3 regions of the Streptomyces sp. NPDC091682 genome follow, and region 2 is predicted to be linked to each of the others. Evidence: riboswitches for the same ligand, from Rfam matches in the RefSeq annotation. Region 2 holds a riboswitch; each other region holds the start of a gene.

Region 1 (9,881 bases), on a different contig from region 2:
TTGCCCTTGTGTCCGTAGGCGGTGGTCGCGGCGGCCTGGGCCAGGAGGACCAGCGCGAGCAGTGTGGCCGCCGGCCACGCGGGACGGCGGTGGCGCAGCGACCACCAGGCCGCCCCCGCCAGGGCCAGCCCGCCGGCGAAGAGCGCGTAGCCCGCCGCCGTCACCAGCGGGCTGCTCTGCGCCCACAGCGCGGCGACCGAAAGGACGCCCGCTCCCGCGGCCAGCGCCGGCGGCCGCGGCGGGCCCGCGGCCAGCCCGGTCCAGGCGGCGATCACGGCGATCCCGGCCAGCACGAAGGTCTGCCGGTACGGGCTTCCGTTCGGGGTGGCGAACAGGTGCCAGGCCAGATGGGTCGGCGCCCACTGGAGGGAGAGCGCCACGGCCACGGTCAGCCCCGCCCACCACAGCCGGGTGCGCGCCGGGACCGCCCGGTGGAAGGGCAGCGCGGCCACCAGCAGCAGGGTTCCGGTGCCCACGAAGACGGCGGGGGAGGAGAAGGAGTACGTCCCGGGCAGCAGCCGTGCGAACAGGTCCGCCCAGGTCACCGGCCGGAACTCCTTGACCCATCCCGGATAGGCCCGTCCGGAGCTGAGGAAGAGGGGCAGGAGGACGGGCGCCGCGAGCGCGATCCCGAGCAGGGTCGTCCCGGCGCCCCGCGCGATCACCGACAGCCGGCTCGAGGTGCCCTCCCGGGTGAGCGCCACCCGTACCAGCAGCACCAGCGCCGCACCCAGCGTCGCCATGTAGGCGGTGTAGAAGTTCGCCGTCCAGCAGACCGCGACGACCAGCGGCGCCAGCAGGACCCGGCGCCCGCGCAGGGCCCATTCGCCGGTCAGGCACAGCAGGGGGAAGGCGAGCAGCCCGTCCAGCCACATCGGGTTGTACGAGGCTTCGATCACCGACCAGCCGCACAGCGCATACGAGGCCCCGAGCAGGCCGGCCGCCCACCAGGGCCCGCGGCGCTGCGTGCGCAGCAGCCAGGCCATCGCGGCCGCCGCGGCCGCCGTCTTGAGCACGGTCACGACGTACACGGCGAGGTCGATGTCCGCGCGCGGGAAGAGACCGACGAGGACGGCGAAGGGGCTGGTCAGGTAGGTGCCCAGGTCCGGCAGGAAACTCATGCCGTAGCCGGAGCGCCAGTTGAACAGCAGTCCGCCCTCCGCGCGGCCGTGCAGCAGGTCCCACAGCTGCGCGTGGAAGGGGACGAACTGGTTGCCGAGGTCGTTGATGCTGCGGTGGCGCGGCCCGTAGGGGAACACCCGGGTGGCGGCGTCCCCGGCGCACACCGCCACCGCCGTGAGCAGGGCGGCGAACGCCGAGCCGAGCAGGCTCCGGCGGCGCGGTGAGCCGTGCGGTGAGCGGCGCGGTGCGGGAGACGGTGCGGGACGCGGTGCGGGACGCGGCGAGGGGTGCGGCGAGCGGTGCGTTGTCGACATGGTGGGCCGACCTTGGCAGGGCCGGGTGACCGAAGGGTGGCCTCAGGGTTGCCGGTGGCCGATCCCGGCGGCGCGAGGGGCTCGGGGTCCCCAGAACGGGTGACGGGTGGCGTGCCGGACCCGCCCGTGCCCGCCGGCTCGCCTATGAACGGTGCGTGTTCGGTCCGCGCGTGAATCGTTGGTCGAACCGGTGGTCCGGATCACCGTGACCTCATAACATCGATCACCGCACGGCCCTTTGTGCACTGACGCACAATCTTCCGGCCCTGGAGGCTCCTTTGCACCGTCGCACAGCGCTCTCCGTCTCCGCCGCCCTGCTCGTGGCGGCGCCCCTGCTGTCCGCCTGCTCGGGCGAGCCGCGAGCCGGCACCGCGGCCGTCGTGGGCGGCGAACGGATCACCACCTCCGCGCTCCAGGCCCAGGTCAACGACGTCCGTGCGGCGCAGAACCGGTCCGGGCAGGCCGCTGCCGAGCTCATCGCGAGCACCCCCCACCTGGAGCGGCAGAAGCTCGACGCGCTCCTCCAGAGCCGGATCATCGACAAGATGGCCGATACCGCCGGGCTCACGGCCACCCAGAAGGACATCGAGGACGAACGCAAGGCGTACGTCGACGAGAACGGCGGCAACGAGCAGTTCGAGGCACTGCTCCTGCAGAAGGGGGCCATGGCCCCCGGCCAGGTCGACCGCTTCCTCCGGGACCGGGTGCTCCTCACCGCGCTCACCGCCAAGTACGGAGCCGGGAAGCTGGAGCAGCCCGCCCGCGCCGCCGTCGAGGCACTGCACATCGAGGTGAACCCGCGCTACGGCGCCTGGGACGCCAAGGAGATCAAGCTCGGCACCGGGGAGACGCCCTGGATCACCCAGCGGACGCGGCCCGAGGCGGCGCCCGCCGGAGCCTGAGGCTCCGGGGTCCCGCGGGCCGCGGGCCGGCGCGCCGGAGGTAGGTTCGGAGGGTGACCGACCACTCCGAACCCACCGCCACCGCCGCCGCCGAGCCCACGGGCCGCATCGTCCTGCTGACCACCAGCCACCGGGTCGCCCCCGGCGTACTGTCCTGGCCGGCGTGGCAGACCCTGCACGCAGCGGACCGGGTGCTGTGCGCCGACCCCGACCACCCGCAGCTGCCGTACCTGCGGGAGGCGGGCATCGAGGTCGCGTTCGAGAGCCCGGACGCGCACGCGCTGGTCGAGGCCTGCGCGGGCGGCCGTACGGTCGTGGTGCTCCCGGGCGGCGAGGGCGACCAGCGGCTCACCGACGGGCTGGCCCGGCTGGCCGGCTCGGGCCGGGTCTCGATGCCCGACCTGGAACTCCTTCCGGGCTCCTACGACCTGCCGGGCGCGCGCCTGCTCGACCTGGTCCAGGTGATGGACCGGGTCCGGCGCGAGTGCCCGTGGACCTCCCGGCAGACCCACCGGGGCCTGGCCAAGTACGCGATCGAAGAGGCGTACGAGCTGGTCGAGGCCATCGAGGACGGGGACCGGGAGGAGCTGCGCGAGGAGCTCGGCGACGTGCTGCTCCAGGTGGTCTTCCACGCCCGGATCGCCGAGGAGGCCGGCGGGGACGGCGAGGACGGCGAGGACGCTACCGAGGCCTTCTCCATCGACGACGTGGCCGGGGCGCTGGTCACCAAGCTGATCCACCGGCATCCGCACGTCTTCGGCGACGCGGAGGCCGAGACCCCGGAGGACGTCAACGCGCACTGGCAGCGCACCAAGGCGGTGGAGAAGCGGCGGGAGTCGGTCACCGACGGGATCCCGGTGGGCCAGCCCGGCTTGGCGCTCGCCGCCAAGCTCGCGGGCCGGGCCCGGACGGGCGGCGTGGCCGTGGAACTGCCCCGCGGCGAGGGCATCGGGTACGAACTGCTCGAGCTCGCGGCCCGTGCCGAGGCGGCGGGGACCGACCCCGAGACCGCGCTGCGCGCGGCGGCCCGCGCCTACCGGGACGCGATCCGGGCGGCCGAGGGCGTGGCGGAGCCGGGCGAGTAGGGGACCTTCCTCGAGGGGGCCTTCCTTCAGTACGCCTTCGGCGCGCGGGCCGACGGGTCGTGCCAGTGGGGCGCCCGGGGGTCGAGGAACCACTCGCCGAATCCCAGCGGGCGCTCCCCGTACGCGGGGCCCCGGGCCGGTACGGCGTCGTGGAAGAGGCGGCCGGGGCGGGCGCCCAGCTCCTGGAGGAGGTGGGCGGTCTCGTCGATGAACTGCGGCGGACCGCTCAGGTAGACGTCCTGGTCCGGCCACAGCCCCCGGTTGCCCAGGGCGGTCGCCAGCCGGTCGGTGGCCTGGTTGCGGTGGCGCCCCGGGGCGGGCGTGATGTAGGTGACGGCGAGCCAGGCGCAGCTGGCGGCGAACGCGTCGATGAGCGGGCGGTCGTAGAGGTGCGCGCCGTCCCGGGCCACCACGAAGAGCCGTACGTCCTGATCGCAGGGACGCTCCGCGAGGTCCTCCAGCAGGGCCCGGATGGGTGCCCAGCCGGTGCCGGCGGCGATCAGGCTGACCGGGCGGTCCGCGCGGCGGAAGGTCAGCTGCCCGCCGGCGGCGCTGAGTCGCAGCAGGTCGCCCGGCCGGGTCTCGCGGACCAGGGCGGTGCTCAGGCGCCCCTGTTCGACCCGGCTGACGTGCAGGTCGAGGGTGCCGTCGGGGCGGGGGGCGTTGCCGATGGAGTAGGTGCGCCAGGTCGTCGGGAACCGACCGCTGCTCACGCTCGTGTACTGGCCGGGGAGATAGGGGAAGGGGGCGTGCGGCCGTAGCGTCAGGACGCCTATGTCCGGTCCGTACTGGAGGTGGCGCACGACCTCGGCGTCCCACCACGGTGGGTCCTCGCTCGCTTCGGCGCCGGCCGTCATCGCGTCGGCCATCACCTGGTAGGCCTCGGCCCAGGCCTTCTCGACCGGTGGGGTCCAGGCCGCGCCGGAGGTCTCCGCGAGTGCGGCGAGCAGGCTGGCGCCGACGGCCGCGTAGTGCTCGGGGCGGACCAGGAACTTGCGGTGGTCGCGTCCCAGGTCGCGCAGGTAGGGGCCGAGGGTCTCGTCGTCCATGTGGGCGATCACGTGGGTGAGCGCGGCGAAGAGCCGGTCCCGCTGGCGTTCCATGTCGTGGAGGGGGTCCGGGAAGAGGGCGCGGATCGCGGGGTTGTGCCAGAAGAGGTGGGAGTAGAAGAACTTGACGGCGTGCTCGGCCCGTCTCTCCACCACCGCGAAACTGCTTTTCAAGATCCTGACATCCACAAAACCGAAAGTAGGAATGTCGGAGAAGTTGACGTCAAGGGATGGCCGATCTACGGACAGCCGCGACTAACCGGCTATATCGGATGGGGTCTCGGCGCCGGGATACGGTCATCAGGTGCACGAGCAGACCTCCGGAACCCCCGCCGAAACCCCCGCGGACACTCCCGCCGACACTCCTTCCGCCGAGGGCCCCACCCTCTTCGACTGGGAGTTCGCGACCGACCCCTACCCGGCGTACGCCTGGCTGCGCGAGCACTCCCCGGTGCACCGCACCAAGCTGCCCAGTGGGGTCGAGGCGTGGCTCGTCACCCGGTACGCCGATGCCCGCCAGGCCCTCGCCGACCAGCGGCTCAGCAAGAATCCGGCGCACCACGCCGAGCCCGCGCACGCCAAGGGCAAGACCGGGATCCCGGGGGAGCGTAAGGCGGAGCTGATGACGCACCTGCTCAACATCGACCCGCCCGACCACACCCGGCTGCGGCGACTGGTGTCGAAGGCCTTCACCCCCCGCAGGGTCGCCGAGTTCGCCCCGCGGGTGCAGGCGCTCACCGACCACCTGATCGACCAGTTCGCGGGGAGGGGCGAGGCCGATCTCATTCACGAGTTCGCCTTCCCGCTCCCGATCTACGCCATCTGCGAGATGCTCGGGGTACCGCGCGAGGACCAGGACGACTTCCGCGACTGGGCCGGCATGATGATCCGCCACGGCGGCGGTCCACGTGGTGGGGTGGCCCGGTCGGTCAAGCAGATGCGGACCTACCTCGGTGAACTCATTCATCGCAAAAGGGATGATCTGGGCGATGACCTCATTTCCGACCTGATTCGGGCGAGCGATCACGGCGACCACCTGACGGAGGGCGAGGCCACCGCCATGGCCTTCATCCTGCTCTTCGCCGGTTTCGAGACCACCGTGAACCTCATCGGCAACGGGGTCCACTCCCTCTTCATGAATCCGGACCAGCGCACCCGCCTCCAAGACTCCCTCGCCGCCGGCGACCGCGGCCTGCTGGAGACCGGCATCGAGGAGCTGCTCCGCTACGACGGCCCCGTGGAGCTGGCGACCTGGCGGTTCGCCACCGAACCACTGACTCTCGGAGGCGAGGACGTCGCGGCGGGCGATCCGGTTCTCGTCGTCCTCGCCGCGGCCGACCGGGACCCCGAGCGCTTCGCGGACCCGGACACCCTCGACCTCTCCCGGACCGACAATCAGCACCTCGGGTACGGCCACGGCATCCACTACTGCCTGGGTGCCCCGCTCGCCCGACTCGAAGGGCAGACCGCACTCGCGACTTTGCTGACGCGTCTACCTGATCTGGAACTTGCCGTTCCACCCCAAGACCTGCGCTGGCGCGGAGGGTTGATCATGCGAGGACTGCGCACTCTTCCCGTTCGATTCACGGCTCAAAACAGTTGCGCGAAAGCTGATTAAAAGTCAGGTTCGGCCTTGACTTGTGACAATCGTTCGAAGGCCGCTAGGTTCTGCCGTTACCCCGCTGTTATATGCGAAAGGTGATCCCTCATGCTCTCCGGGAACGGCCGTCACAGACGCCCCCGCCAGGTCCCCGCGCTGGTCGTCACAGCCGGAGTCACTGGCTCCGCGCTGGCCATGCCGCTGTTGGCCGCCACCAGCGCCACTGCCGCCGACACGTCCACGTGGGACAAGGTCGCCGAGTGCGAGAGCGGCGGCTCGTGGAGCGCGAACTTCGGTAGCGGCGCCTACGGCGGACTCCAGTTCACCCAGGAAGAGTGGCAGAGCGCCGGCGGGCTCGACTTCGCCGAGCGCCCCGACCTGGCGAGCCGTTCCCAGCAGATAGCCGTGGCCGAGCGGGTGCTCGGCTCGACGGGGCCGCAGGCCTGGCCGCTGTGTGCGGCCTCGGCCGGCCTGGTCAAGGAGAGCCCCGCCGCCAAGGTGGACCCCGGTCTGCCCGGCAGCCAGAGCCCGATCGCCCCCGCGCCGTCCCGCCCGGACGACGCCGTTCCGTCCACCGGGGGCGGCAAGCCGTCCACGGACTACGGGTCGCCGACCCCGGCCCCGGCTGCGAGCCCGTCCAGCACCCCGTTCCTGATTCCCGACGCCCCGTCCGTCGGGCTGCCCGTCATGCCCGCGCCGGACGTCCCGACGACGCCTCCGGTCGACCCGACCGCTCCGGTCCAGCCGGGCGGCCCGACCGGCACGCCGGCCCCCGTCGACCCGACGGCGCCGACGCAGCCGGTGGACCCGACCGCGCCCACCACCCCGCCCGTCACGCCGGGACTGCCCCCGGTCGACTCGACGGCCCCCGCGAACCCGGAGGTCCCGCAGACCACCGGCGCCACTCCTGTCGAGGGCAGCGGCAAGCACCGCGGTGCGCCCGAGGGCGAGTCGACGGCCCCGTCCGGTGCCGCATCGGACCCCACTTACACGGTCCAGGCGGGCGACAGCCTGGCGACCATCGCGGTTGCCAAGGGCGTAAAGGGGGGCTGGAACGGTCTCTACCAGGCCAATGAGCAAGTCATCGGCGGGGACGCCGACCTCATCAAGCCCGGCCAGAACCTGGATCTAACCCCGCAATAAGGACAGTTCAGTTATCCGGAAAGAGTCGAATGTCGGATTTCTATAAGTGAGACATGTGTCTCTTCCGGTCAACTGGCGTGTCCCGCCTCGGGGCTTCCGCAAACCCCGCCCTCACCTGCGCAAACACCCCTGCAGGGGGCGCAAGTAGGGGCCGTTTCTCCCCGATGTTCGTCGTTGAACATCGGGGAGAGACCTGTCTACCTTCTGAATCGCTCGCCACCGCGAGCTCCTTCGACCGCATCGCCGAATCCTGCCGGCGGACGGGGGGAACAGTCGTCGCGTCAAGCGCCGAAGGCAGGAGCGGGGGAACCAAGGTAGGTGCCGGGAGCGGCCGTTGAGAGACGGTCACGCAACCGGCTTGGGGTTAAGACGTGCGCTAGGTCGCACGGCCGGGCAACTCACTCGCCCGAACCCGACAGCTCACCTCGTAGGCGTCGGTGAGGAGAACTCCATGCTGCTTTCCGGCAAGGGCAAGCACCGTCGCGGTACTGCAATCGAGCGGTCTGTTCGGATCGTCACGCTCGCCGGTGTCGCCGGTGTGGCCGTGGCCGCCCCCCTGATGGCCGCGGGCACCGCCAGCGCCGCCACCACGTCCGAGTGGGACAAGGTCGCGCAGTGCGAGTCGGGTGGCAACTGGGCCATCAACACGGGCAACGGCTACTACGGCGGTCTGCAGTTCTCGCCCTCCACGTGGGCCGGGTTCGGTGGCAAGTCGTACGCCGCGCAGGCCAACCAGGCCTCCAAGTCGCAGCAGATAGCCATCGCCGAGAAGGTCCTCAAGAGCCAGGGCAAGGGCGCCTGGCCGTCCTGCGGCAAGGGCCTGTCGAACTCCGCCTACAGCGGTGGCGGCTCCGAGACCCCGGCGTCGTCGAAGCCCCAGTCTAAGCCGCAGTCCAAGCCGCAGCCGAAGGCCGAGACGAAGAAGGTCGAGACGAAGAAGGTCGAGACCAAGGCCGCGCCGAAGCAGGAGACCAAGCGCGCCGAGGCTCCGACCACCCGCTCCGAGCGCACCGAGGCTCCGGCCGCGCCGAAGACCGGCAACGGCTCGTACGAGGTCAAGTCGGGCGACACCCTGGGCACCATCGCCGAGGCCAACGGCGTCAAGGGCGGCTGGCAGCAGCTCTTCGAGCTGAACAAGGACATCGTCTCGGACGCCGACCTGATCTTCCCGGGACAGAAGCTGAAGCTCAGCTGAACACTGCGGTAGAGCCGCAGGAACGTGTACGCGGCGTCAGCTGACCCCGTGCAGGATTTCCACCGCCCGGCGCGCGCCCCACGCGCCGGGCGGTGCTGCGTGCGGCCCCCGAACGTCGATGATCAAGCGATGTATGTCCCGGAAGAGGGGTATTCGAGCGCTTTTTCGTCCCAGGGTCCGGGCGGTCGGGCGGCCCAGTGCCCGGAGCCGGTTAGGCTCTAGGCGGCAAGGCCATCCCACGGCCTGACACGCCACCGCACACTCAGCGTCACATCCCAGAAGGAGATGCTCGTGCCGTCCATCGACGTCGTCGTAGCCCGGGAAATCCTGGACTCCCGAGGCAACCCCACGGTCGAGGTCGAGGTGGGCCTCGACGATGGCAGCACCGGCCGTGCTGCAGTTCCGTCCGGCGCCTCCACCGGTGCATTCGAGGCCATCGAGCTGCGTGACGGTGACCCCGACCGTTACTTCGGCAAGGGTGTCGAGAAGGCCGTCCTCGCCGTCATCGAGCAGATCGGCCCGGAGCTCGTCGGCTACGACGCCACCGAGCAGCGCCTGATCGACCAGGCCATGTTCGACCTGGACGCCACCGACAACAAGGGCTCGCTCGGCGCCAACGCCATCCTCGGCGTGTCCCTGGCCGTCGCGCACGCCGCGTCCGAGGCCTCGGACCTCCCGCTCTTCCGCTACCTCGGCGGTCCGAACGCGCACCTGCTGCCCGTTCCGATGATGAACATCCTCAACGGTGGGTCGCACGCCGACTCCAACGTGGACATCCAGGAGTTCATGATCGCCCCCATCGGCGCGGAGTCCTTCTCCGAGGCGCTGCGTTGGGGTGCCGAGGTCTACCACACCCTCAAGAAGGTCCTGCACACCAAGGGCCTCTCCACCGGCCTGGGCGACGAGGGCGGCTTCGCCCCGAACCTGGAGTCCAACCGCGCCGCGCTCGACCTCATCATCGAGGCCATCAAGCAGGCCGGCTACACCCCGGGCACGGACATCGCGCTCGCGCTCGACGTCGCCGCGTCCGAGTTCTACAAGGACGGCCAGTACGAGTTCGAGGGCAAGTCCCGCTCGGCCGCCGAGATGACCGACTACTACGCCGAGCTCGTCGAGGCGTACCCGCTCGTCTCCATCGAGGACCCGCTGTTCGAGGACGACTGGGACGGCTGGAAGACCATCACCGACCGCCTCGGCGCCAAGGTCCAGATCGTTGGTGACGACCTGTTCGTCACCAACCCGGAGCGTCTGGCCCGCGGTATCGAGGAGGGCTCCGCGAACGCCCTGCTCGTGAAGGTGAACCAGATCGGTTCGCTGACCGAGACCCTGGACGCCGTCGAGATGGCCCAGCGCAACGGCTTCAAGTGCATGATGTCCCACCGTTCCGGTGAGACCGAGGACGTCACCATCGCCGACCTCGCCGTCGCCGTGAACTGCGGTCAGATCAAGACCGGCGCCCCGGCCCGCTCGG
Region 2 (9,881 bases):
GGAGGTAGGCCCGAGCATTCCGGGTGCCATGAGAGACTGGTCTAGACAACCGTAAGAACCTGAAGGGCATCACCATGGCAGAGCGCCGCGTCAACGTTGGTTGGGCCGAGGGCCTGCACGCTCGTCCCGCCTCGATCTTCGTCCGTGCGACGACCGCTTCCGGCGTCCCGGTGACCATCGCGAAGTCCGGCGGCGACCCCGTCAACGCCGCCTCCATGCTGGCGGTCCTGGGCCTCGGCGCCCAGGGTGGCGAGGAGATCGTCCTCGCCTCCGAGGCCGAGGGTGCGGACGCCGCGCTCGACCGCCTCGCGAAGCTGGTCGCCGAGGGTCTCGAGGAGCTCCCCGAGACCGTCTGACCCTTCGGGTTCCACTTCACGCGCGAAGCCGCGGCCCCCGATCCGGGGGGCCGCGGCTTCGTCGTTCGCCAGAGCCCGGACCGAGGAGCCGAGCCGGACCCCGCCCCGGGGACGGTCGCGCGCTCGGGGCGACCCGGGAGCCGGGCTCCGGGCCCGCCCCATGCGCTCACCCCGCGGGACCGCGGGACCGCGCACCACGAAGAAATCCCGCTCGGCGAAAAAGGCCCGCCGAAATCCAGCCCGGCGCACGCCGAATTAAGCTCGGCCAGAATTCCGCACGGGGAATTGTTTCAACCCAACAACCCAACACAGACCGGCCACCGTACGGCGAATTCGAGCGATCCCACCCTTTGTATACGGCTCCTGTTAATGTCGGCCGCTCGACATGTTTACGGCAGGTTGCGAAGTGCTCACCGCCGGGCGGCGCCGCAGCCGGTGCGCCCCCGCCGCACGGTCGGCGTGGACCGCGGTCAGCGCCCGCGCCCGTTCGGCGTCGCCGCGCGCCACCGCGTCCACGATCGCCCCGTGCTCCGCCCAGGACTCCACGGGCCGGGCCGGCGCCTCCACCACGTACATCCACGCGATCTTGTGCCGCATCTGCGTGAGCAGCGCGATCAGCCCGGGGCTGCCGGAGGACTGTGCGAGCGTCTCGTGGAACCAGCCGCCCAGGGACCGCAGGTCCTCGCCCTGGCCCCGCCTGGCCCGCTCCTGCCCCAGCCTGACCAGCCCGCGCAGCACCTTGAGGTGCGCGTCGGTGCGCCGGCGGGCGGCCCTCGCGGCGGCGAGCGGCTCCAGGAGCATCCGCAGCTCCAACAGGTCCGCGGCCTCCTGCTCGGTCGGCTCCGCCACACAGGCCCCCGCGTGCCGCCGCGTGGTCACGAACCCCTCGGACTCCAGGGTCCGCAGGGCCTCGCGCACCGGGACGCGCGAGACCCCGTACCGGCGGGCCAGCACCTCCTCGGTCAGCCGGCCGCCCGGCTCGAACACCCCGGAGACGATGTCGTCGCGGATTGCCGTGCATACCGCGTGCGCAGGAATACGCAAGACCGAACCTCCGCCTATTTCCGACTGCCACCCTCATTGCACGCACATGCGCGTGCTGCGACTCTATTGCAACACACGATAATTTCCGAGAGCGGCCGGAAATACGAAACATTTGCACAAAGACGCAACACACAAAGACCCCGGCTCGGGGAGCCGGGGTCTTCGGTGAAGCGGTGCGAGGCGGTGTCAGAGGCTGACGCCGTGCGAGCGCAGGTACGAAATCGGGTCGATGTCCGAGCCGTACTGCGAACCCGTGCGGGCCTCGAAGTGCAGGTGCGGGCCGCTGGAGTTGCCGGTGGAGCCCGACAGGCCGATCTGCTGGCCCGGGGTGACCTGCTGGCCGACGGAGACATTCAGCGAGGTCATGTGCCCGTACTGGGTGTAGGTGCCGTCGTTGTGCTTGATGACGACGTTGTTGCCGTACGCGCCGCCCCAGCCGGCCTCGACGACGGTACCGAGGCCCACCGCGTGGACCGAGGTGCCGGAGGCGGCGTGGAAGTCGATGCCGGTGTGGGAGCCGGAGGACCACATGCCGCCGCCCGCGTGGTACTGCGTGCTGACGTACGAGCCGTCCACCGGGGCGACGAAGGTGTTGAGGCGCTTGCGCTCCTCCTCGCGGGCGGCGCGCTCGGCGGCCTCGCGCTCGACCTTCGCCTTGGCCTCGGCGAGGCGCTTGGCCTCCGCGGCCCGCTGCTTCGCGTCGGCCTCGGCCTGCGCCTTGACGGCGTCCTGCTCGGCGACGCGGTGCTGGGACTCGGCCTGGTCGGCTATGTCGCCCGCGAGGTCCTCGGCGACGACCACGGCACCCAGGCCGTTGTCCTGGCCGATGGTGCTGCTGTGGTTGTCCGCGGCGAAGGCCGGGCCGGCGAGGGAGCCGACGACGCCCGTGGTGGCGATCGCGGCGATACCGGCGTAACCGGCGGTCTTCTTGCTCAGGCGGCTGGAGCCACGGTGCTTACCGGTACCAGCGGGACGACTGCCAAGCGCCATGAAGGGGTTGATCCTTTCCTTCCTTCTCGCCTACCGGGTTAGCTGACGGGTTCGGAGCAGGAAGGTCTCCTACGGACCTCCTCTTGCGAGGGGGTCCGATTCACCCCAGGGACTCATGTGGGTCCCCGGCTCCCCAGGCTCGCGCCTGACGGGGACTCGGCGATCGCTGTCCGGTGCCGCGGGTGCGGCGAGTACAACTGACGGGCAGCACGGCCGACGCTAGGCGGATCATCAGTCAATCGCCAAACAGACACGGCTTTTTGTTGCGTACGCCACACCGCATACAAGCAACCTCGCCATTAAACGGACAAAAGGGGTTCCGGAGACAAGTCGCCAGAACCCCTTGCTGAAACCTTCAGCCGACCCTCAATGAGCCGTCATCCGCCGGTCAGTTGGAGACGACCGTGACCTCTCCGATCCCCAGGGCCCGCACGGGCTCCTCGATCAGCGCCGCGTCGCCCACCAGGACGGTGACCAACCGGTCCGCGGGGAAGGCCTGGACGACCGCCGTGGTCGCCTCCACCGTGCCCGTCGCGGCGAGCTGGGCGTACAACTGCGCCTGGTAGTCGTCCGGCAGTTCTTGCTCGACCTGATCGGCGAGGGTGCCTGCGACCGAGGCCGCCGTCTCGAACTTCAGCGGGGCCACGCCCACCAGGTTCTGCACGGCGACATCGCGTTCGGCGTCGGTCAGACCGCCCTCCGCGAGGGTGCGCAGCACCTTCCAGAGGTCCTCCAGCGCCGGTCCCGTGTTCGGGGTGTCCACCGAGCCGCTGATGGCGAGCATCGAGGCGCCCTTGCCGTCCGCGGTGGAGCGCAGCACCTGGCCGAAGGCGCGCACGCCGTAGGTGTACCCCTTCTCCTCGCGCAGCACCTTGTCCAGGCGCGAGGTGAGGGTGCCGCCCAGGCAGTACGTGCCCAGCGCCTGGGCCGCCCACACCCGGTCGTGGCGGTCCGCCCCGATCCGCCCGATCAGCAGCTGCGTCTGGACCGCGCCGGGCCGGTCGACGATGACCACGCGGCCGGTGTCGTCGGCGGTCACCGGCGGCACCGGGAGGGCGGCGGCCGTGTTGCCCGTCCAGGTGCCCAGGGTGTCCGCCAGCACGGCGTCCAGGTCGATGCCGGTCAGGTCGCCGACGACCACCGCGGTGGCGGTGGCGGGGCGCACGTGGGCCTCGTAGAAGGCGCGCACGGCGGCGGAGTCGATCCGGGCGACCGTCTCCTCGGTGCCCTGGCGCGGCCGGGACATCCGCAGGGTGGCCGGGAAGAGCTCCTTGGAGAGCTGCTGGGCGGCGCGGCGCTGCGGGTTGGCCAGCTCGTGCGGGATCTCGTCGAGCCGGTTGCGCACCAGCCGGTCGACCTCGGCGTCGGCGAAGGCGGGGGCGCGCAGCGCCTCGGCGAGCAGGCCCAGTGCCTTGGGCAGCCGGGAGGCCGGGACCTCCAGCGAGACCCGCAGGCCGGGGTGGTCGGCGTGCGCGTCCAGGGTGGCGCCGCAGCGCTCCAGCTCGGCCGCGAACTCCTCGGCGGAGTGCTTGTCGGTGCCCTCGGAGAAGGCCCGCGCCATGATGGTCGCCACGCCGTCCAGGCCCTCGGGCTCGGCGTCGAGCGGGGCGGCGAGGTTGACCTCGACCGCGACGACCTGCTGGCCCGGCCGGTGGCAGCGCAGCAGGGTCAGCCCGTTGGACAGCTGTCCGCGGTCGGGGGCCGGAAAGGCCCACGGCTGCGGTTCGCCGGCCCGCGGGCGCGGGTGGAAGGTCATCGTGACGGCTGCCGTGTCGCTCACTGCTCCGCCCCTTCGTTCTCGTCGGAGTCGTCGGACTCGTCGTGCTGGTCGGACTCGTCGGCCGCGAGCGGCTCGTAGACGAGCACCGCGCGGTTGTCCGGGCGCAGTCGGGCCGCGGCCACGGCCTGTACCTCCTCGGCGGTGACGTCGAGGACGCGCTGGACGGCGGTCAGCGCCAGCTGCGGGTCGCCGAACAGCACCGCGAAGCGGCACAGTTCGTCGGCGCGGCCGGCCACCGTGCTCAGCCGGTCCAGCCACTCGCGCTCCAGCTGTGCCTGGGCGCGCTCCATCTCCTCGGCCGTCGGGCCCTCGGCGGCGAACCGCGCGAGCTCCTCGTCCACGGCCGCCTCGATGGCGGGGATCTCGACCCCGCTGGAGGTCTTGACGTCCAGCCAGCCCAGCGAGGGGGCCCCGGCCAGGCGCAGCATGCCGAAGCCGGCCGCGACGGCGCTCTGGTCGCGGCGCACCAGCCGGTTGTGCAGCAGCGAGGACTCGCCGCCGCCCAGGATGGTCAGCGCCACGTCCGCGGCGTCGCACTCGCGGGTGCCGTCGTGCGGCAGCCGGTAGGCGGCCATCAGCGCACGCGCCGGGACCTCCTCGACGATCTCCTCGCGCAGCTGCTCCCCGATGACGTCGGGCAGCGATCCGTCGCGGGGCGGCTGCTTGCCGTCGTGCGCGGGGATGGTGCCGAAGTACTTCTCGACCCAGGCGAGCGTCTGCTCGGGGTCGATGTCCCCGACGACCGAGAGCACCGCGTTGTTCGGCGCGTAGTACGTGCGGAAGAAGGTGCGCGCGTCCTCCAGGGAGGCGGCGTCCAGGTCGGCCATGGAGCCGATCGGGGTGTGGTGGTACGGGTGGCCCTCGGGGTACGCCAGGGCGGTGAGCTTCTCGAAGGCCGTGCCGTAGGGAACGTTGTCGTACCGCTGACGGCGCTCGTTCTTGACGACGTCGCGCTGGTTCTCCATGGACTCGTCGTCCAGGGCGGCCAGCAGCGACCCCATCCGGTCCGCCTCCAGCCAGAGCGCGAGCTCCAGCTGGTGGGTCGGCATCGTCTCGAAGTAGTTGGTGCGCTCGAAGCTGGTGGTGCCGTTGAGGGAACCGCCGGCGCCCTGGACCAGTTCGAAGTGCCCGTTGCCGGGTACGCTCGCCGATCCCTGGAACATCAGGTGCTCGAAGAGGTGAGCCAGGCCGGTGCGTCCCTTGACTTCGTGGCGCGAGCCGACGTCGTACCAGAGGCAGACCGCGGCGACCGGGGTCAGGTGGTCCTCGGACAGCACCACGCGCAGGCCGTTGGCCAGCCGGTGCTCGGTCGCTGTCAGGCCGCCGGAGCCGGCCTGGGCTGTGGCCGTGTGACCCATGGGCATGTGGTCCCTTCGATCGCGATGCAGAGATTTCTTATCGACCTGCCACTGTATGCAAGCGCGCCGACCGCCGGATAAGTTCCCGGGTCACTCCCCCGCACTCCGTCCGGGGGACCCCCGGGGTCGGAGTCGGCGTTGTCGGTGCGTCGGGCCACAATGGTCCGCGTCGTACCCTCGCCGGACACCACAAGACCGCCAGACCCAGCCAGACCCCCCGCCCGACACCCAGCACACCCCATTTTGGTTAAGGAGCCGCGCAGCGATGGCCCGCCGCAGCACGAAGACCCCGCCGCCGGAGGATTTCGAGGAGAAGATCCTCGACATCGACGTCGTCGACGAAATGCAGGGCTCCTTCCTCGAGTACGCGTACTCGGTGATCTACTCCCGTGCCCTGCCCGACGCCCGGGACGGCATGAAGCCGGTGCACCGGCGCATCGTCTACCAGATGAACGAGATGGGCCTGCGCCCCGACCGCGGCTACGTGAAGTGCGCCCGTGTCGTCGGCGAGGTCATGGGCAAGCTCCACCCGCACGGTGACGCGTCGATCTACGACGCCCTCGTGCGCATGGCCCAGCCCTTCTCCATGCGGCTGCCGCTGGTCGACGGCCACGGCAACTTCGGCTCGCTCGGCAACGACGACCCGCCGGCCGCGATGCGTTACACCGAGTGCAAGATGGCCGACGCCACCTCGCTGATGACGGAGTCGATCGACGAGGACACCGTCGACTTCACCGCCAACTACGACGGCCAGGAGCGGGAGCCGGTCGCCCTGCCCGCCGCGTACCCGAACCTGCTGGTCAACGGCGCGTCCGGGATCGCGGTCGGCATGGCCACCAACATGCCCCCGCACAACCTCGGCGAGGTCATCGCGGCCGCCCGCCACCTGATCCGGTACCCGCAGGCGGACCTCGAGGCGCTGATGCGCTTCGTACCGGGTCCCGATCTGCCCACCGGCGGCCGGATCGTCGGGCTCTCGGGCATCAAGGACGCCTACGAGAAGGGCCGCGGCACCTTCAAGATCCGTGCGACGGTGGCTGTGGAGGACGTGACGGCGCGCCGCAAGGGCCTGGTCGTCACCGAACTGCCCTTCACGGTCGGCCCCGAGAAGGTCATCGCGAAGATCAAGGACCTGGTCGGCTCGAAGAAGCTCCAGGGCATCGCCGACGTCAAGGACCTCACCGACCGCTCGCACGGCCTGCGCCTGGTCATCGAGATCAAGAACGGCTTCCACCCGGAGGCCGTGCTGGAGCAGCTTTACAAGCTGACGCCGATGGAGGAGTCCTTCGGCATCAACAACGTGGCGCTGGTGGACGGGCAGCCCCTGACGCTGGGCCTCAAGGAGCTGCTGGAGGTCTACCTCGACCACCGCTTCGAGGTCGTCCGGCGGCGCAGCGAGTTCCGCCGCACCAAGCGCCGGGACCGGCTGCACCTGGTCGAGGGCCTGCTGGTGGCGCTCCTCGACATCGACGAGGTCATCCGGCTCATCCGGGACAGCGACAACTCCGCGCAGGCCAAGTCCCGGCTGATGGAGCGGTTCTCGCTGAGCGAGATCCAGACCCAGTACATCCTGGACACGCCGCTGCGCCGACTCACCCGGTTCGACCGGATCGAGCTGGAGTCCGAGCGCGACCGGCTGACGGGCGAGATCGACGAGCTGACCGGGATCCTGGAGTCGGACAGCGAGCTGCGCAAGCTGGTCTCCGCGGAACTGGCCGCGGTCGCGAAGAAGTTCGGCACCGAGCGCCGTACGGTGCTGCTGGAGTCCGCGGGCACCGCGGTGGCGGCCGTTCCGCTCGAGGTCGCGGACGACCCGTGCCGGGTGCTGCTGTCCTCCACGGGCCTGCTGGCCCGCACGGCGAACGGCGAGGCGCTGCCGGAGGAGGAGGGCGGCGCCCGCGCCAAGCACGACCTGATCGTCTCGCAGGTCGCCGCGACCGCCCGGGCCGATGTCGGCGCGGTCACCTCGTACGGGCGTCTGCTGCGGCTGTCGGTGATCGACCTGCCGCAGCTGCCGGACACGCACGCCGCGCCGAACCTGGCGGGCGGCGCCCCGGTCTCGGAGTTCCTCTCCGGGCTGGAGGCGGACGAGAAGGTGATCTGCCTGACCTCGCTGGACGAGTCCTCGCAGGGCCTCGCGCTGGGCACCGAACAGGGCGTGGTCAAGCGCGTCGTGCCGGACTACCCGGCGAACAAGGACGAGCTGGAGGTCATCACCCTCAAGGACGGCGACCGGATCGTCGGCGCGGTCGAGCTGCGCACGGGTGAGGAGGATCTGGTCTTCATCACCGACGACGCCCAGCTGCTGCGCTACCCGGCGGGCCAGGTCCGCCCGCAGGGCCGTCCGGCGGGCGGTATGGCGGGCATCAAGCTCGCCGACGGCGCCAAGGTGATCCACTTCTCCGCCGTGGATCCGGCGCGGGACGCGGTGGTCTTCACGGTGGCGGGCTCGCAGGGGACCCTGGACGGCTCGGTGCTGTCCGGGAAGCTGACCCCCTTCGACCAGTACCCGCGCAAGGGCCGGGCCACGGGCGGCGTGCGCTGCCAGCGGTTCCTGAAGGGCGAGGACGTACTGGTCCTGGCCTGGGCGGGCGGTTCCCCCGTCCGCGCCGCGGCGGCGAACGGCACTCCGGCCGAGCTGCCGATCGTGGACCCGCGCCGGGACGGCTCCGGGGCGGCGCTGCCGTCGACGGTCGCGGCGTTGGCGGGAGCCGCGCTGTAGGTCGCGGGAGGGCGTTCGGGTGGTGCGACCGGGGGGACGTACCACCCGAATGCCGACTAGTGTTTTCCCCCAGGACGTGGTGGGGGGAGAACGCAGCTGATGAGCCGTCGAGCGGGCAGCGGACTGATCGGGAACTGGGCGGAGGCCCAGCGCCGGCAGCAACAGACGCAGCTGGTCCAGCAACGGGAGGCGGAGCGCCGGCAGCGGGCCCACGAACGGGACGCGAACCGGAGCCACAGGCAGTACCGCGAGGCCGAGGCCCTACGGCGTACCGCACAGCTCGACGCCGAGGTCGAAGCCCTCAAGGGCCTGTTGGTCGCGGGCTGCCGGACACCGGCGTTCCGGATTTCCGCCCTGGCCCGGCCCGACCGGCTGCAGCCCTTCGACCCCGGGGCCCTGGCGCACCCGGTGCCGATGCCCCGCATCGAGGACTTCCAGCAGCGGAGCAGCGGCTGGACGCTCGGCTCGAACCACCGGGCGCAGGCGGAGCGGGAGGCGCACGCCCGCTACACCCAGGCCTGGCAGACCGCGAACGCCGCGGAGGCGCAGCGCCAGCAGCAACTGGCCGCGTACCGGCAGCAGTACGACCGGTGGGCGGCGGAGCAGATCGCCGGCGTACGGGCGCACAACGGCGGGCTCACGGAGCTGGCGGAGGCGCTGCGCGCGGGTGATGCCGAGGCGGCGGTGGAGTACTTCTCGGCGGCCCTGTACGCCTCGACCGCCTGGCCCGAGGGGCTGCCGAGGCAGGTGGCGGCCGCGTACGATCCGGCCGCGCGCCAGCTGGTGTTGGACTGGGAGCTGCCCGGGTACGCGGTGGTACCGGAGGCCCGGGCGGTGCAGTACCTGCCGAGCACGGACCAGGACAAGGTGAAGCCCCGCCCGGTCACGGAACGACGGGCGCTGTACCGGGACCTGCTGGCCCAGTGCGTGCTGTTGGTGGTGCGCGAGCTGTACGCGGCGGACGAATTCGGCGCACTGGACTCGGTCGTGGTCAACGGCTTCGTGGACTGCCACGATCCGGTGACGGGCCAGGAGGCGCGGTTCGTGCTCGCCACCGTGCCGGCGGCGCGCAGCGCCTTCTCCGGACTGCGGCTGGAACAGGTCAGTGCGGTGGACTGTCTGGTCGCGGGGCTGGGCGGGCTGCTGTCGACGCGGCCCGACCAGCTGACGGCGGTGCGCCCCGGGCGCCGGCCCGACGAGGTCGGCGGGGGTGTCGTCAGCCACGGCGGGCACGCGGGCGACGGGGACGATGACGAGCCGGATCTCTTCGCGATGGACCCGATCGCCTTCGAGAACCTGGTCGCCGAGCTGTTCCGGGCGATGGGCATGGAGGCGGTGACCACGCAACGGTCGGGAGACGGCGGGGTCGACGTGGAGGCGGTGGACCCGGCGCCGATCCGGGGCGGTCGGATCGTCGTGCAGGTCAAGCGCTACCGCAACACGGTGCCGCCGACGGCCGTGCGTGATCTGTACGGCACGGTCCAGGACAAGGGGGCGAACAAGGGGGTGCTGGTCACCACCGCGTCCTTCGGCCCCGGGTCGTACACCTTTGCTAACGGCAAGCCGCTGGAGTTGGTTCCCGGGGCGGACCTGGTCGAGCTGCTCCACCAGTACGGCCTGCGCGGCCGGCT
Region 3 (9,881 bases), on a different contig from region 2:
CCGGGAGCGTACGAGGCCGCCGCGCGCGCCACCCGCAACCTGCTGGACCGCCAGGACCCCGAGGGCTGGTGGAAGGGCGACCTGGAGACCAACGTCACCATGGACGCCGAGGACCTGCTGCTGCGGCAGTTCCTCGGGATCCGGGACGAGGCCACCACCCGGGCCGCAGCCCTCTTCATCCGCGGCGAACAGCGCGAGGACGGCACCTGGGCCACCTTCCACGGCGGACCGCCCGAACTGTCCGCCACCATCGAGGCCTACGTCGCGCTGCGCCTCGCCGGGGACGCGCCGGACGCCCCGCACATGACCCGTGCCTCGGCCTGGATCCGGGCCCACGGCGGGATCGCCGCCGCCCGCGTCTTCACCCGGATCTGGTTGGCCCTCTTCGGCTGGTGGAACTGGGAGCACCTGCCCGAACTCCCGCCCGAACTGGTCTTCCTGCCGCCCTGGGTGCCCCTGAACATCTACGACTTCGGCTGTTGGGCCCGCCAGACCATCGTCCCGCTCACCGTGGTCTCCGCACTGCGCCCGGTCCGCCCAGCCCCCTTCGCCCTCGACGAGCTGCACACCGACGCCCGCACCCCCCACCCCGCCCGCAGACTCGCCCCGCTGACCAGCTGGGACGGCGCCTTCCAGCGGATGGACAAGGCCCTGCACGTCTACCGGCGGTTCGCCCCGCGCCGGCTGCGCAAGGCCGCGATGGCCACCGCCGGCCGCTGGATCGTCGAACGACAGGAGAACGACGGCTGCTGGGGCGGGATCCAGCCGCCCGCCGTGTACTCGGTCATCGCCCTGCACCTGCTCGGCTACGACCTCGGGCATCCGGTGATGCGCGCCGGACTGGAGTCCCTGGAACGGTTCGCGGTGTGGCGCGCGGACGGCGCCCGGATGATCGAGGCCTGCCAGTCCCCGGTGTGGGACACCTGCCTCGCCGCGATCGCCCTGGCCGACGCGGGCCTGCGCCCCGACCACCCGGCGCTGGTCAAGGCCGCCGACTGGATGCTCGACGAGGAGATCGTCCGCACGGGCGACTGGGCCGTGCGCCGGCCCGGGCTCGCCCCCGGCGGCTGGGCGTTCGAGTTCCACAACGACACCTACCCCGACATCGACGACACGGCCGAGGTGGTCCTCGCCCTGCGTCGGATCAAGCACCCGGACCCGGCCCGCGTCGAGGCGGCCATCGCCCGCGGGGTGTCCTGGACCCTCGGCATGCAGTCGAGGAACGGGGCGTGGGGCGCCTTCGACGCGGACAACACCAGCCCCCTTCCCAACAAGCTGCCCTTCTGCGACTTCGGCGAGGTCATCGACCCGCCCTCGGCCGACGTCACCGCCCACGTGGTGGAGATGCTCGCGTTCGAGGGCCGCGCGGGAGACGCCCGGACCCGGCGCGGCATCGCCTGGCTCCTCGACGAACAGGACGCGAGCGGAGGCTGGTTCGGACGCTGGGGCACCAACTACGTCTACGGCACCGGCTCGGTGGTCCCGGCCCTCACCGCCGCCGGGATCTCCCCGGGGCATCCCGCCATCCGGCGGGCCGTGCGCTGGCTGGAAACCGTACAGAACGAGGACGGCGGGTGGGGCGAGGACCAGCGTTCCTACAAGGACCGGTCCTGGGCCGGGAAGGGCGCCTCCACGGCCTCGCAGACCGCCTGGGCGCTGATGGCCCTGCTGTCGGCCGGTGAGCGCGAGGGCAAGGCGGTGGAGCGGGGCATCGCCCACCTGGTGGAGACCCAGCAGGAGGACGGCACCTGGGACGAGCCGTACTTCACCGGTACCGGTTTCCCGTGGGACTTCTCCATCAACTACCACTTGTACCGTCAGGTCTTCCCGCTCACCGCGCTCGGCCGCTACCTGTACGGGGAACCGTTCGCCCCGGCCGGAGCGCACCCGGCAGCGGCCGGGGAGTCGTGATGCCCGCCGCCGGCGGGGACCGGGCCCGCAGGCCCGACCCGCTGCTGGTGGCCTGCGCGCTGCGCATCGAGCAGGCGGCGCTGCGCAGTGCCTGCCGCGGCCCCGCGCGCGGACCGGCCGGCGGGCACGTCCTGCTGCGCACCGGGATGGGCCCGCGCGCGGCCGAGCGGGCCGTCGGCCGGGCACTGGAGCGGCCGGGAATGGACCTCGCCGCCGTCCTCGCGACGGGATTCTGTGCCGGACTGGTCCCCGGCATGCACCCCGGGGACCTGGTCATCGCCGAGGAGACCCGGGACCCGCTGGGGGCCGTCACGTGCACCGGCAGCGCCCTGCTCGCCGAGGCACTGGCCCGGGCCGTCCCGGGCCGGACCGTGCACCGCGGTGCACTGACCGGATCCGACCACGTCGTTCGCGGCCAGGAGCGCGCGCACCTGCGCGCCACCGGCGCCATCGCGGTCGACATGGAGTCCGCGGCCACCCTGTGGACCGCCACCCGGGGCGGCGGTCGTCCGGTTGCGGCCGTCCGGGTGATCGTGGACGCTCCGGAGCACGAGCTCGTCCGCATCGGCACGGTTCGCGGGGGAATATCGGCCTTCCGTGTCCTGCGTGCCGTACTGCCCGCGTTTCATGAATGGCACCGTTCGTTGCTGCTCCCCAGGAGGTGAGCCAGATGGCCATGCCGCTGCGCCAGTCCATCAGGGTCGGGACGTATCTTCTCGAACAGAAGCTCCGCAAGCGCGAGAAGTTCCCGCTGATCGTCGAACTGGAACCGCTCTACGCCTGCAACCTGGCCTGTGAGGGGTGCGGGAAGATCCAGCACCCGGCCGGGGTGCTCAAGCAGCGCATGCCGGTCGCCCAGGCGGTCGGCGCCGTACTGGAGTCCGGTGCGCCCATGGTGTCCATCGCGGGCGGCGAGCCCTTGATGCACCCGCAGATCCACGAGATCGTCCGACAGTTGGTGGCGAGGCGGAAGTACGTGTTCCTCTGCACCAACGCGATGCTGCTGCGCAAGAAGATCGAGAAGTTCACCCCCTCCCCGTATTTCGCTTTCGCCGTGCACATCGACGGCCTGCGCGAGCGCCACGACGAGTCGGTGGCCAAGGAAGGCGTCTTCGACGAGGCGGTCGCCGCCATCAAGGAGGCGAAGAGGCGCGGGTTCCGGGTGACCACCAACTCCACCTTCTTCAACACCGACACCCCGCAGACGATCATCGAGGTGCTCAACTACCTCAATGACGACCTCCAGGTCGACGAAATGATGATCTCGCCGGCCTACGCCTACGAAAAGGCACCCGACCAGGAGCATTTCTTGGGCGTCGAGCAGACCCGAGAACTCTTCAGGAAGGCCTTCGCGGGCGGCAACCGGCGGCGCTGGCGGCTCAACCACTCCCCGCTCTTCCTGGACTTCCTGGAAGGGAAAGCCGATTTCCCCTGCACGGCCTGGGCCATTCCGAATTACTCCCTCTTCGGCTGGCAGCGCCCTTGCTATCTGATGAGCGACGGCTACGTACCGACGTACCGCGAACTCATCAACGACACCGACTGGGACAAGTACGGCCGCGGAAAGGACCCGCGCTGCGCGAACTGCATGGCGCACTGCGGCTACGAGCCGACCGCCGTCCTCGCCACCATGGGCTCCCTCAAGGAGTCCCTGCGCGCGGCCCGCGAAACGATCGCCAGCAACCGGGACACGTCGGCATGAGCGGGCGGCCAGGGGAGGAAGGGGGCGGCCGGGCCCCGGGCTTCGACCTCGGTGCCCTGCTCGCCGAGCGCGGCGCGGAGCGGTACGAGCTGCACGCCCGGCACCTCAACCACCAGCTGCCCCGCATGCTGCGCACCATCGGCTTCGACAAGGTCTACGAGCGGGCCGAGGGCGCCCACTTCTGGGACGCGGAGGGCAACGACTATCTGGACATGCTCGCCGGGTTCGGGGTGATGGGCCTGGGCCGGCACCACCCGGTCGTCCGCCGGGCCCTGCACGACGTCCTGGACGCCCAGCTCGCCGACCTGACCCGGTTCGACTGCCAGCCGCTACCCGGTCTGCTGGCCGAGAAACTGCTCTCGTACAGCCCGCACCTGGACCGGGTCTTCTTCGGCAACAGCGGCACCGAGGCGGTGGAGACGGCCCTGAAGTTCGCCCGGTACGCCACCGGGCGCCCCAGGATCCTCTACTGCGACCACGCCTTCCACGGGCTGACCACGGGCTCCCTCTCGGTGAACGGGGAGGGCGGCTTCCGCGACGGCTTCGCACCGCTGCTCCCCGACACGAGGATCGCGCTCGGGGACCTCGCGGCGCTGGAGCGCGAGCTGAAGCGCGGGGACGTGGCCGCCTTCGTCGTCGAGCCGATCCAGGGCAAGGGGGTCCTGGCCGCCCCGCCGGGGTTCCTGCTCGCCGCGCAGGAGATGCTGCACCGGCGGGGGGCGCTGCTGATCGCGGACGAAGTGCAGACCGGGCTGGGACGTACCGGGGACTTCTACGCGTACCAGCACGAGCCGGGTGTGGAGCCGGACCTGGTGTGCGTGGCGAAGGCGCTGTCGGGCGGATACGTCCCGGTCGGCGCGACCCTGGGCAAGGACTGGATCTTCAAGAAGGTCTACTCGTCCATGGACCGGGTGCTCGTGCACTCCGCGAGCTTCGGTTCCAATGCCCAGGCCATGGCGGCGGGTCTCGCGGTCCTGTCCGTCATGGAGGACGAGGAGGTCGTGGCGAACGCCCGGGCCACGGGCGACCTGCTGCGCGGGCGGCTCGCCGCGCTGGTGGACGAGTACGAGCTGCTGCACGAGGTGCGGGGCCGCGGGCTGATGATCGGCATCGAGTTCGGCCGGCCGTCCTCGCTGGGCCTGCGCAGCCGGTGGACCATGCTGCAGGCGGCCCGCAAGGGGCTCTTCGCGCAGATGGTCGTGGTGCCCCTGCTGCAGAAGCATCGGATCCTCACCCAGGTCTCCGGGGACCACTTGGAGGTGATCAAACTGATCCCGCCGCTGATCGTGGACGAGGCGGACGTGGACCGGTTCGTCGGGGCCTTCCGCGAGGTCATGGACGAGGCGCACGGTGGGTCCGGGCTGATCTGGGACTTCGGCAGGACACTGGTGAAGCAGGCCGTCGCGGCGCGCTGACGGCCCGCCCACCCCGTGGGGGGAAGCCGTTCCCCGCCGCGTCAGACCAGGAGCCGGTCGCGCAGTCGGTCGAGGGTCTCGGGCGTCAGTCCGAGGCCCTCCGCCAGGTAGCGGTCCACCCCGCCCCAGATCTCGTCGATGGTGTCGAAGGCGGCCACCAGGTACTCGGCGCGGGCGTCGAAGAGCGGCGCGAGCAGCTCCATCACCTCGGGGGAGCGGGCGGCCGCCGACTCGTCGGTGCGGCGCACGCGGTAGCGGCGGTGCGGGGCGTTCGACTCCAGGTAGTCCGCCACGATCGCCTCGCGTTCCACGCCCAGCGCGAGCAGGGTGACGGCGATCGACAGGCCGGCCCGGTCCTTGCCGGCCGCGCAGTGCATCAGCGCGGGGACGCTGTCCCCGGCGAGGGCGTGCACGACCCGACCGTGTTCGGCGGTGCGCTGCCGGATGATCTCGCGGTACGAGTTCGACATCCGGGCGGCCGCCTTGCCGTCGCCCAGGATCTCGCGCAGCTGCGCGAGGTCGCCGTCGCGGACCAGCCGCCAGAACTCCCGTCCGTCGGCCGGGTCCGAGAGCGGGATGTTGACGTTCCGGACGCCGGGCAGCTCGACGTCCGGTCCCTCCAGCGCGTGGTCGGCGACGTTGCGGAAGTCGAAGATGGTGTGGAGACCGAGCGAGGCGAGGAACTCTGCATCGCTTTCGGTGGCATGTGCGAGATGTCCGCTTCGGAACAGTCGTCCCGTCCTGACCGTTCGTCCGTCAGAAGTCGGCAATCCGCCCACATCGCGGAAATTGCGCACTCCGGACAGCTCCGGCTCCTGTATCTGCTGGGTCAAAGCAACTCCTCCGCCACGTCCTGGGCCCTCTGTCCGAATTACGCTACTTGGCGCCAACTTGCCATATCCGGAGGCGAGATCGGGCACGTCCCCGTGAGCCAGATCATACGGTGACCGTGAGTGCCTGATCGCTAAGGGCGAATGGCCCCGTCGGGGCGGTCGTTGGCGGTGGGGAATGGACGCAGGGTGACGGTAATTCCGGCGGTCCCTCATGCCTGTTATTCCGTCAGGGAATTCACGGCTTGTTCCCCGCGGCCGCAAGGGATTACCTTCGCGATCGATCCGGGTGGACCGCCAAATCCTGCCGCCTCCCGGAAACCGCATCCGACCTATTCGCGCGGCAGGAGCGGGGGAACCAGGTAAGCCGCCGACCCGGAGATCCATTCGCCGGGACGGCTCGGGGTGAAGACGTGCATGTCTCCTACATGTACGTCCGGACATCTCCAGTCCGAACCCGACAGCTCACCTCGCAGGCGCCGGAGAGGAATTCGTCATGCCTGCAAAGGGTAAGCACCGCCGCCCCAAGTCCCTTTCCCTTTCCCGCGGTTTCGCCGTCGCCGGAACCGGTGGCGCGGCCCTCGCGCTGCCGCTGATCGGTGCTGCCGGCGCCCACGCGGCCGGCGCCCCGGCCACCGCGACCGCGGTGACCCCCGCGGTGGCGCCGCAGGCCCCCGCCGCCCTGCAGGCGGCCCCCGTCGCCGCCGTGCAGGCCGCCCCGACCGTCTACACCGTCGTGCCGGGCGACTACCTCTCCAAGATCGCGGCCGAGCGCCACCTGTCCGGCGGCTGGGAGCAGCTGTACGCCGACAACCGCGAGGCCGTCGGGGGCAACCCGTCGCTGATCCACCCGGGCCTGAAGCTCCACCTCGGCGGTCCCGGCGCGCCGGCGCCCGCCGAGGCCGAGGCCGGCCCGGCCCCCGAAGCCGATGCGGAGCAGGCCGCGCCGGCCGCGCCGAAGCCGGCCCGCAAGCAGGCCGAGCAGGCTGCCCCGGCGCAGCCGGAAGCCGCCGCCGAGCCCCGGGCCGAGGCCCCCGCCGCCGCGCCGCAGTCGACCGCCGGCTTCGTGGCGCCGGTCAGCGGCGGCATCTCCACCCAGTACAAGGTCGCGGGTGCCATGTGGTCCTCCGGCTATCACACCGGCGTCGACTTCATCGCCGCCATGGGCACCACCGTCAAGGCCGTCGGCGCGGGCACCGTGGTCTCCGCCGGTTGGAGCGGCTCGTACGGCAACGAGGTCGTCATCCGGCACGCGGACGGCAAGTACTCCCAGTACGCCCACCTGTCCCAGCTCTCCGTCTCCTCCGGCCAGAGCGTCACCGCGGGGCAGGCCATCGGCCTCTCCGGGTCCACCGGCAACTCGACCGGCCCGCACCTCCACTTCGAGATCCGTACGACCCCGTCCTACGGCTCGGACATGGACCCGATCGCCTACCTCCGCTCCAAGGGCGCGAGCCTCTGACGGCACCCGCCGCAGGAAGGAGCAGACACGCGTGGGGCCGGGACCCGAGGGGGGTCCCGGCCCCATGTGTACTTATTCCTTATCCCCGACGTGGTACAGATCACGGTCCGTCAACCCCTCATTACGTTGGCGTAGGTTGGTTACGGGAGTGAAGGATGGGTTCTCGTGGCAGCGACGACGACGAAACTCAAGACCATCGGCTCGTACGCGGCGATCGGGGACAGCTTCACCGAGGGCGTGGGGGACCCGGGACCCGGGGATTCATTTCTCGGCTGGGCGGACCGGCTCGCCGTGCTCCTGGCCGATCAGCGCGAAGAGCACGACTTCCGGTATGCGAATCTGGCGGTGCGGGGGAAGCTCCTCGACCAGATCGTGGCCGACCAGCTTCCGAGGGCCAAGGCCCTCGCACCGGACCTGGTGACCTTCTGCGCGGGCGGCAACGACATCATCCGGCCCGGCACCGACCCGGACGACGTGGCGGAGCGGTTCGAGGCGGCCGTCGCCGACCTCACCGGGGCCGTGGGCCAGGTCATGATCACCACCGGCTTCGACACCCGGGGCGTACCGGTGCTCAAGCACCTGCGCGGCAAGGTGGCGACGTACAGCGCGCACGTCCGCGCCATCGCCGACCGCTACGACTGCCCGGTGCTCGACCTCTGGTCGCTGAAGTCCGTACAGGACCGGCGGGCCTGGGACACGGACCGCCTGCACCTCTCGCCCGAGGGGCACACGCGGGTCGCGCTGCGCGCCGCGCAGGTGCTCGGGCTGGACGTGCCGGCCGACCCCGACCAGCCGTGGCCCCCGCAGCAGCCGCGCGGCTCGGTGGACGTCACCCGGGACAACATCCAGTGGGCGCGCGAACACCTCGCGCCGTGGATCGGCCGACGGCTGCGCGGGGAGTCCTCCGGGGACCACGTGGAGGCGAAGCGGCCGGACCTGCTGCCGCTGTAGCGGGCGAGGAGCCGGAAGCGGAATCCTTCGGGGCCGGTGTGCGTTGGGATGGTCGTAGAGCACGACCATCCTGACCCCATCCTCCCTGGAGGCGCTTTGACCGGCTCCCGTCCCCTGCGTCCGCGGCTGCGTGCCCTGCGGCCCGAAGCCTTCGGTGCGGACCCGTCCGGTGCCCGGCTGGAGCGGATCCGCCGTTCGCCGAACTTCGCCGACGGCGTCTTCCAGAACCCGGTCGGGGCCCGGAACCGGCCCTCGGGGTCGATGGCGGAGTTCGCGAAGATCTACTTCCATCGGGAGCAGCGGGAGCGGCGCAGCCCCGCCGCACCGATCCCGGTCCACCCGACGACCCTCGCGGACCTGGCGAAGCCGCCCGCGAGCGGCCTGCGGCTGACCTGGATGGGACACTCCAGCGTGCTGGCGGAGATCGACGGGCGCCGGGTGCTGTTCGATCCGGTGTGGGGCGAGAGATGCTCCCCCTTCCCCTTCGCCGGCCCCAAGCGACTGCACCCCGTACCGGTTCCGCTGGCCTCGCTGGGCACGGTCGACGTCGTGGTCATCTCGCACGACCACTACGACCACCTCGACCTGCCGACGATCAAGGCGCTGGCCGGGACGGACACGGTCTTCGCCGTCCCGCTGGGCGTCGGCGCGCACCTGGAACGCTGGGGCGTTCCGGCCGACCGGCTGCGCGAGCTGGACTGGAACGAGAGCACCGAGATCGCCGGCCTCTCGCTCACGGCCACCCCCGCCCGGCACTTCTGCGGCCGCGGCCTGCGCAACCAGCAGCACACCCTGTGGGCGTCCTGGGTCGTCGCGGGCGCCGAGCACCGGATTTACCACAGCGGGGACACCGGATACTTCCCCGGCTTCGAGGAGATCGGTGCCGAGCACGGGCCCTTCGACGCCACCATGATCCAGATCGGCGCCTACTCGGAGTACTGGCCCGACATCCACATGACGCCGGAGGAGGGCATGCGCGCCCACCTCGACCTGCAGGGCGGCGTCCCGCGCGGGACGATGCTGCCGATCCACTGGGGCACCTTCAACCTGGCCCTGCACGCCTGGGCGGAGCCGGGGGAGTGGACGGTCGACGCTGCGGAGGGGGCCGACCAGCTGGTGGCGCTCCCGCGCCCGGGCGAGCCCTTCGAGCCTGCCGGAACGCTGCCCGTGGATCCGTGGTGGCGCCCCATCGCCCGTCCGATCGCCCACCCGTGGCGTCGCCCGAAGCCGGTGGAACCGGAGGCGAGTGGGTCCAGGGCCGGTGATCTGGACCTGGCGGGCGAGCGGTGACGCCGGACGCGGAGCTGCCGCAGTCAGCGCGGTGATGGGGCAGGCTGAGCCCCGAGGAGCGCGAGCGGACCGTCCGTGACATCGACGGGTCCGCTCGCGCGGAGCGGCCGGGGGACGGACGGGGCTCTTCGCGCCCCTTCCGTTGCCGAACGGGTCACTCCGAGTGGTGGCGCAGGCGCAGATCGTGCGGATGTGAGGCTGTCGAGAGCCTCGCAGAGACGGCAGGCCGCGCGGCCGCAACGGGCTGCTCGGCCTGCGTCCTGGGCCTGCGTCCTGGGCCTGCGTCCTGTGCCTTGGACTCTAGCCCGAGCAGTTGCTGA

The links. A riboswitch is a leader RNA that binds a small molecule or an ion and turns the genes downstream of it on or off. The one in region 2 is predicted to bind cyclic di-AMP.
Region 1: linked by a shared signal. The riboswitch ahead of ACIQK6_RS35610 (transglycosylase family protein) and the one ahead of ACIQK6_RS22505 (peptidoglycan DD-metalloendopeptidase family protein) in region 2 are both predicted to bind cyclic di-AMP.
Region 3: linked by a shared signal. The riboswitch ahead of ACIQK6_RS25770 (LysM peptidoglycan-binding domain-containing M23 family metallopeptidase) and the one ahead of ACIQK6_RS22505 (peptidoglycan DD-metalloendopeptidase family protein) in region 2 are both predicted to bind cyclic di-AMP.

The regions. Positions count from the first base shown of each region.
Region 1 covers NZ_JBIVTH010000023.1:31,813-41,693, forward strand. The annotation lists gene ACIQK6_RS35580 (YfhO family protein) at 1-1,436, opposite strand, end outside; gene ACIQK6_RS35585 (SurA N-terminal domain-containing protein) at 1,715-2,338, shown strand; gene ACIQK6_RS35590 (nucleoside triphosphate pyrophosphohydrolase) at 2,392-3,423, shown strand; gene ACIQK6_RS35595 (globin domain-containing protein) at 3,450-4,646, opposite strand; gene ACIQK6_RS35600 (cytochrome P450) at 4,777-6,090, shown strand; gene ACIQK6_RS35605 (transglycosylase family protein) at 6,181-7,215, shown strand; cyclic di-AMP (ydaO/yuaA leader) riboswitch at 7,492-7,664, shown strand; gene ACIQK6_RS35610 (transglycosylase family protein) at 7,667-8,410, shown strand; gene eno (phosphopyruvate hydratase) at 8,702-9,881, shown strand, end outside.
Region 2 covers NZ_JBIVTH010000009.1:264,495-274,375, reverse strand. The annotation lists gene ACIQK6_RS22515 (HPr family phosphocarrier protein) at 75-356, shown strand; gene ACIQK6_RS22510 (GntR family transcriptional regulator) at 723-1,400, opposite strand; gene ACIQK6_RS22505 (peptidoglycan DD-metalloendopeptidase family protein) at 1,587-2,390, opposite strand; cyclic di-AMP (ydaO/yuaA leader) riboswitch at 2,403-2,562, opposite strand; gene ACIQK6_RS22500 (pitrilysin family protein) at 2,779-4,146, opposite strand; gene ACIQK6_RS22495 (pitrilysin family protein) at 4,167-5,528, opposite strand; gene ACIQK6_RS22490 (DNA topoisomerase IV subunit A) at 5,794-8,250, shown strand; gene ACIQK6_RS22485 (restriction endonuclease) at 8,350-9,881, shown strand, end outside.
Region 3 covers NZ_JBIVTH010000011.1:271,340-281,220, reverse strand. The annotation lists gene shc (squalene--hopene cyclase) at 1-1,911, shown strand, start outside; gene ACIQK6_RS25790 (1-hydroxy-2-methyl-2-butenyl 4-diphosphate reductase) at 1,911-2,576, shown strand; gene hpnH (adenosyl-hopene transferase HpnH) at 2,582-3,613, shown strand; gene ACIQK6_RS25780 (aspartate aminotransferase family protein) at 3,610-5,028, shown strand; gene ACIQK6_RS25775 (tyrosine-protein phosphatase) at 5,070-5,861, opposite strand; cyclic di-AMP (ydaO/yuaA leader) riboswitch at 6,154-6,350, shown strand; gene ACIQK6_RS25770 (LysM peptidoglycan-binding domain-containing M23 family metallopeptidase) at 6,355-7,320, shown strand; gene ACIQK6_RS25765 (SGNH/GDSL hydrolase family protein) at 7,486-8,271, shown strand; gene ACIQK6_RS25760 (MBL fold metallo-hydrolase) at 8,368-9,561, shown strand.